DNA from 2 places in the Robertmurraya sp. GLU-23 genome. Region 1 is predicted to be linked to the other one. Evidence: riboswitches for the same ligand, from Rfam matches in the RefSeq annotation. Region 1 holds a riboswitch; the other holds the start of a gene.
What was found. A riboswitch is a leader RNA that binds a small molecule or an ion and turns the genes downstream of it on or off. The one in region 1 is predicted to bind ZMP and ZTP.
Positions count from the first base shown of each region.

Region 2: linked by a shared signal. The riboswitch ahead of ACVBAX_RS07735 (phosphoglycerate dehydrogenase) and the one ahead of ACVBAX_RS03680 (bifunctional 5,10-methylenetetrahydrofolate dehydrogenase/5,10-methenyltetrahydrofolate cyclohydrolase) in region 1 are both predicted to bind ZMP and ZTP.

Region 1 covers NZ_JBRKCV010000001.1:718,146-721,562, forward strand. Annotated here, with positions in the region: gene ACVBAX_RS03675 (glycerol-3-phosphate dehydrogenase/oxidase) at 1-1,284, shown strand, start outside; ZMP/ZTP riboswitch at 1,811-1,894, shown strand; gene ACVBAX_RS03680 (bifunctional 5,10-methylenetetrahydrofolate dehydrogenase/5,10-methenyltetrahydrofolate cyclohydrolase) at 1,968-2,813, shown strand; gene ACVBAX_RS03685 (cold-shock protein) at 3,006-3,206, shown strand; gene ACVBAX_RS03690 (DEAD/DEAH box helicase) at 3,403-3,417, shown strand, end outside.
Region 2 covers NZ_JBRKCV010000003.1:45,896-49,312, forward strand. Annotated here, with positions in the region: gene ACVBAX_RS07720 (S1C family serine protease) at 1-323, shown strand, start outside; gene ACVBAX_RS07725 (CxxH/CxxC protein) at 485-643, shown strand; gene rlmH (23S rRNA (pseudouridine(1915)-N(3))-methyltransferase RlmH) at 724-1,203, shown strand; ZMP/ZTP riboswitch at 1,621-1,699, shown strand; gene ACVBAX_RS07735 (phosphoglycerate dehydrogenase) at 1,758-2,957, shown strand; gene ACVBAX_RS07740 (phospholipase D-like domain-containing protein) at 3,083-3,417, shown strand, end outside.

The DNA of each region.
Region 1 (3,417 bases):
AAATCAGAGAGAAGAGTGATGTTCTCAAAAAATGAAACCTTAACAAAGGAACCGCTTGTGAAACAGGATGGGTTAAAGGGTGGCGGTTACTATGTCGAATATCGTACGGATGATGCAAGGCTTACAATAGAAGTAATGAAGGCAGCGGTTGACAAGGGCGCATGTGCGATTAATTATACAAAGGTAGAAAAACTCGTTTATGAACATGGTAAAATTGTTGGCGCGAAAGTAAGTGATTTAATTAGTGGAGAATCATATGAAATTCGGGCAAAGAAAGTGATTAATGCTGCTGGTCCTTGGGTAGATAGTATTCGAGAACTTGATCGATCCAAAGCTGGGAAAGTGCTAAAGCTTTCCAAAGGTGTGCATATTGTTGTTAATCAAGAAAGATTTCCTCTCAAGCAGGCCATTTACTTTGATACACCTGACGGTAGAATGGTATTCGCTATTCCTAGGGATGGAAAAACTTATGTAGGTACAACTGATACATTCTATGACGAGTCCATTGCCCAACCTAGAATGACCAAAAGCGACCGAGACTATATTATTGCTAGTATCAACTATATGTTTCCTACAGTTCAGATTTCAGCTGATGATATTGAATCGAATTGGGCTGGAGTTAGACCATTAATTTGGGAGGAAGGAAAAAATCCTTCTGAAATTTCAAGAAAAGACGAAATATGGGAATCAAAGTCAGGCTTGATTACAATTGCGGGTGGAAAGTTAACAGGCTATAGAAAAATGGCGGAGACAGTTGTTGACTTATTAGCAAAAAAATATAATGAAGAATCAGGAGAGGAGTTCTCAAGTTGTCGCACAAAGGATTATCCTATTTCTGGAGGCGATGTTGGGGGGAGTACAGGATTTAATATGTATATTTCTAATCAAGTCAAAAAGGGAGTTGAAGTAGGATTATCACCCGAAGACGCAAAGAAATTGATAAAAATGTATGGCTCCAACGTGCCTATCTTACTGGAGATTATCCAAAAAAATAAAGAGGAAGCAAGAAAATATCAAATCCCTGTAACTTTATTTGCACAATTAAAGTACGCAATCGATCATGAAATGGCGTATTCACCTATTGATTTTTTCAATCGGAGAACTGGGGCCCTTCTTTTTGATATAAATACGGTTAAAACATATAAAGACCAAGTGTTGGATTTCATGGCTGAAGAACTTGACTGGAATAAAGAGACCCAACAGAAGTATCAAAAGGAATTAGAAATTGAAGTGTTATATGCAACTGTTCCCATTGATGATCAAACTAGTGAAAAGCTAGCATAGCTCTCCTTATGGGGAGCTTTTTTGACAAAAGTAAAAAAATGTTATACAATGAATTCTGTTGCTCTTTTGAGGTGGATTGTTATTTATACAATAAAATAAACTTCAACAAGAAATATGTTTGTAATACAATTGATACTCTTCAGAATGGTATTCCATGATACCATTAGAAAATTACATTAGACGGTTTCCCCAACAATCCTTCTTTTTTTTCGTATTTTCACTTTATATACTCATTTCCAAACAAATGATTTAGAGTTAAGTTTACAAGAGTGTCATTCCCTGAAGAATTACAGGGCCTGATTCACACTGGCGCGGTCTAGGAACCGTAAGGATGGAAGAGAGGTAGGGCTTTCATTGTTTTAGGTAAATTACTACAGCCAATTATATCTCAAAAGAGTTTTCTTAACGGACAACAATAGTTGTCCGTTTTCTATATACAAAACAAAAACCCGAACGTTGATATATTATTTTGGTTGAAATATATGTGTTTTAAGAATATAATAAGCATGAATTAACAAAGTTTATAAAAAATCGCAGTAACTGACGACAAATGTGGAAGCAACCACAGGGGAGCTGCGTCGCTGTTAAGCCGGTCGTCTGGGCAGAGAGAAGGCGTACGTCTGTCTCTTTTTCTAATATATGGAGGGGTTAACGTGACGAAACCTGTTATTTTGGATGGTCAGATGGTAGCAAACAAAGTCAAAAATTCTCTTAAGGAAAGAGTGGAAAAGCTCAAGGAAGCGGGAGTTACTCCTTGTTTGGCTACCATTCTCGTTGGTGATGATCCTTCTTCTGCCACATATGTGAAGATGAAGGGAAATGCATGTGAGAAATTAGGGATTGTATCGAAAAGAATTCATTTGCCTGCAACCACAACTACTGAGGAGCTTTTGGCCACAATTACTGAATTAAATAACGATGATAATGTAAATGGCATTCTACTTCAGCACCCAGTACCTAAGCAAGTGGATGAAAGAAAAGCGTTTGATACAATCAGCATTGAAAAGGATGTTGACGGTGTTACTAGCTTTGGTTATGGACAAACAGCATTAGGGTTTGGTGTGTTTCCTTCTTGTACACCAGCTGCAATTTTAACCATTATTAAAGAATACGGAATTCCTGTACAAGGAAAGCATGCAGTAGTTGTAGGGAGAAGTCCAATTCTTGGTAAACCAGTATCAGCACTACTATTAAATGAAAATGCAACTGTAACTACATGCCATTCATATACTAACAACTTACCAGATATTGTGAAACAAGCGGATATTGTTGTTGCTGCAGTTGGTAAGCCTAACTTTATTAAGGGTGAATGGGTGAAGGAAGGTTCTGTGATTTTAGATGCTGGTTATAACCCAGGAAACATTGGAGATGTAGAGTACGATACTTGTTTTGAGAAAGCATCCGCTATTACACCAGTTCCTGGTGGGGTTGGTCCAGTAACGATTGCCATGCTTTTAAAACATACAGTTGATTCAGCAGAACGTACGTTGCAGTCAAAAGTAGAAAATGAAGTAGTTCAATCCATTTAATCTTCTTGACTTATTCTTCATATTCGATTAATATGAATATAACGCTATAAAGTTCGGTATATATTTTTGGTTAAGTGGTCGTAACTGCAGGATGTGGTCGATTTTCTTCCCTTCCTTGCTTGTTACGGCTTTTTACGTTTTTGATCTATATATTTAGTACTTATGGTGAACAATTTTTTGGAGGTTTTACACATGAACACAGGTAAAGTTAAATGGTTTAATGCAGAAAAAGGTTTCGGATTCATCGAATCAGCTGAAGGTCAAGATGTATTCGTACACTTCTCAGCAATCCAATCAGAAGGCTTCAAAACTTTAGAAGAAGGCCAAGAAGTTACTTTCGAAATCGTTGAAGGCAACCGTGGACCACAAGCTTCTAACGTTCAAAAAGCTTAATATATTGAGTCATTTAAGGTGATGCATTGATATAAGCATCACCTTTTTCTTTGGAATGAAACCATGATAATTAACTCCGTTTTATTCTCTCGCGATCATTCCTTCACTCAAAAAAAATTACAAAAAAAACTTTAAAATATAATTCTAAGTACAAAATAATGATATAGGTGTTTAAAATTAAGGAGGAAAAATAACTTTGACAACATTTTCA
Region 2 (3,417 bases), on a different contig from region 1:
TAAAACGACCTTACATGGGAATCCAACTTCAATCAGTAAATGAAGTATCAGCTTATCATCAGAAAGAAACACTGAAACTTCCGGAAGATGTAACTGCGGGAGTCGTAATTATGACGGTGGATCCAAACTCACCTGCAGAACAAGCAGGATTAGAAGATTTAGATGTGATTGTTGAAATGGACGGCGATCCAATTAAAGATGTCATTGATTTAAGAAAGCATCTATATAATAAAAAGAAAGTCGGAGATCAGCTGAACATTAAATTCTACCGTGCTGGAAAGCTTCAAGAAACAACGATGAAGCTAGGTGGAAATACCTTATAGTTGTGAGAGAAATGCAGGCGTCATGTCTGCATTTCTTTTTTGTGGATAGAAATTTCTCGATAGTTTTGGTAGGATGGGATAGGAATGTGGATAAGTTTTTGGATAAACTATATACATCATTTTTTGTTGAAGTTTGGAGAATTTTGAAGGAGGGAAATAACTTGATTTACTGCTGTGAGGAACATGTAGATCTTGCCATAGATACGATTGTAGATGAGTTTGAGACATTTCCAACCTTACTAAAAGTTGAGGGAAATGAGTTATCAACAACCTGTGAATATTGTCGAAATGATGCTGTATATATGGTAGGGAACAAATGATCCTATACAATATGTGGATGAAAAATGTGGACATGTGGATAACTTCTGTGGATATCTTGTTCGTAAAGTGAGGATGAAGTGTGAATATCTCATTATTAACAATTGGCAAACTTAAAGAAAAATACTTAAAGCAAGGAATCGATGAATATTTAAAAAGACTAACGGCCTATGCGAAGGTCGAAGTGATTGAGCTCCCAGATGAAAAAGCTCCAGAGCAATTAAGTGACATAGAAATGGAACAGGTAAAGAATAAAGAAGGAGAGAGGCTGTTAGCAAAAATTTCTCCAGATACATATGTCATTGCCCTAGCCATAGAAGGCAAGCAACGATCGTCAGAAGAACTGGCGGAAATGATTGATAAGTTGGCTACATACGGAAAAAGTAAAATTGCCTTTGTTATTGGAGGTTCGCTGGGTTTAAGTAAGGATGTTCTAAATCGTGCAGATGAGAAGTTATCATTTTCTAAAATGACATTCCCTCATCAACTTATGAGGTTAATTCTGCTTGAACAGGTGTATCGGGCTTACCGGATTAATAGGAATGAACCTTATCATAAGTAAGGCCAAATGTCTCTCCTAAGGATGGGAGGCTAAAACAGCAGAAGATCAGGTTAAATATCCAGTCTGATTAATAGAAGGAAGAATTCCGCTTAATGTATAAATTGGCTGAAATATTGGTTAAATAGACGGAGAAATTCCGCCTATTGGCTCAAAAACAGTAATAATGGGGGAAAATGTTGTGCATAATCGGAAATTCTCCGCTTATACATCATGAAAATAAGCTCCATTATGCATTTAACAGAAAAATCTCCGCTTATTTGCTTTTCGGAGGCTACCGGAATAAGGACTAGACTACTTATTTAAGAATACAGGAAAACCTCATCATAAATAATGAAGTTTAATTTGTAAGAAAATTTAAATAAGAATATTTTTCTACTTGAATGCTAGTAAAGAAGTTGTTAGAATATAAGAAATAAAAAGACTATGTGTAACTGGCGAAACGCGGATAACCGCGAGGGAGCACATGGTGTCGTAGCCGTTCGCCTGGGCAGAGGTAAGGGTTATAACCCCTTGCCTCTTTTTGTTCAAATTTATAATAAAAAAGGAGAAACAATATGAGCCCAATTACATTAAAAAAAGTGAACCAAATTAAAACATTAAATAATATTGCAGAAAGCGGATTAAAAGTCTTTAAAAAGGATAATTTTGCAGTCGACAATGATTGTGAAAATCCAGATGCAATCATTGCACGTAGCTTTAATATGCATTCAATGGATTTCGGTAGGAATTTAAAAGCAATTGCAAGAGCTGGAGCAGGTGTTAATAATATTCCAGTCGACAAATGCACAGAGCAAGGAATTGTCGTTTTTAATACTCCTGGAGCCAATGCAAATGCTGTAAAAGAAATGGTTTTAACTACAATAATGGCGTCATCAAGAAACCTTTTTGCTGGTGTGTCATGGACAAAGACCTTAGAAGGCGAAGGGGACCAAGTTCCAAAGCTTGTAGAAGCAGGGAAAAAGCAATTTGTAGGAAAAGAAATTAAAGGTAAGACTCTAGGTGTTATTGGACTAGGTGCAATTGGGGCACTTGTAGCGAATGACGCTATTGCTTTAGACATGGATGTAATTGGTTTTGACCCATTTATCTCTGTTGATACAGCATGGAATTTATCACGTACGGTCCAACGTGCTTTAACCATTGAAGAATTGTTTGCAAACGCTGATTATATTACTGTACACACACCATTAACGGATGATACAAAAGGAATGTTTAATCAAGCTACATTTAGCATTATGAAACCAGGTGTTCATATTCTGAACTTCTCACGTGGGGAACTAGTGAATGAAATAGATTTGGCGGTTGCGCTTGAAGAAGGTATCGTGGGTCAATATATTACAGATTTCCCTAATGAAAATGTATTGAAAATGGAAAACACTATTTGTGTTCCACACCTTGGTGCATCAACAGCAGAATCTGAGGAAAATTGTGCAATTATGGCAGGTCGCCAAATAAAGGATTTTCTAGAGACTGGGAATATTAAAAACTCAGTGAATTTTCCAAATGCCTCTCTTCCATATTCAGGGAAGCAACGTGTAGCAGCTTTCCATCAAAATGTTCCTGGCATGGTTGGAAAGATTACATCAGCTCTTTCAAGCTATGATTTAAACATTGCAGATATGGTCAACAGAAGTAGAGGGGAATATGCCTATACTATGATCGATATTGATAACAATGTAACGAGTGAAATTATCCCTCAGTTAGAGGAAAAAATCGGCTTGATTGAAGGTATTGTTACGGTACGTATAATTTAATAAGAGTTTACCAAAGGTGATACAAATTTTTGTATCACCTTTTTTGTTTCTAAAAAAGGGTCCATTTAAGGTTCATTTAAGATAATTGGTGTAAAAATGATATATACAAACAAGGAGGTTTAACATTGAATAGAAAACTAGGAAGCATTCTTTTAATCATATCACTCGTAGTGAATCTTTTATTAGTAGGTAAGATCATGATAGATTCAAGTGAAACAGAGCTGTCTTATGCTATTAGTGAATATCAAGGGAGCCCAGAGGAAGAATTAATAGACGTAATTAATAGCGCTAAAGAAGAACTTAATATTGCCATCTATAACTTAGATAATGAAAATATTGTAGAAGCTATTTCAGCCGCAGCGGAAAGAGGAGTTTCCATTAAAATCATAGCTGATGGGGAAAATACAGAAAACAAAGATAGTAAGAAAATATTCGATGAGCTAGAGGCACTGAATATACC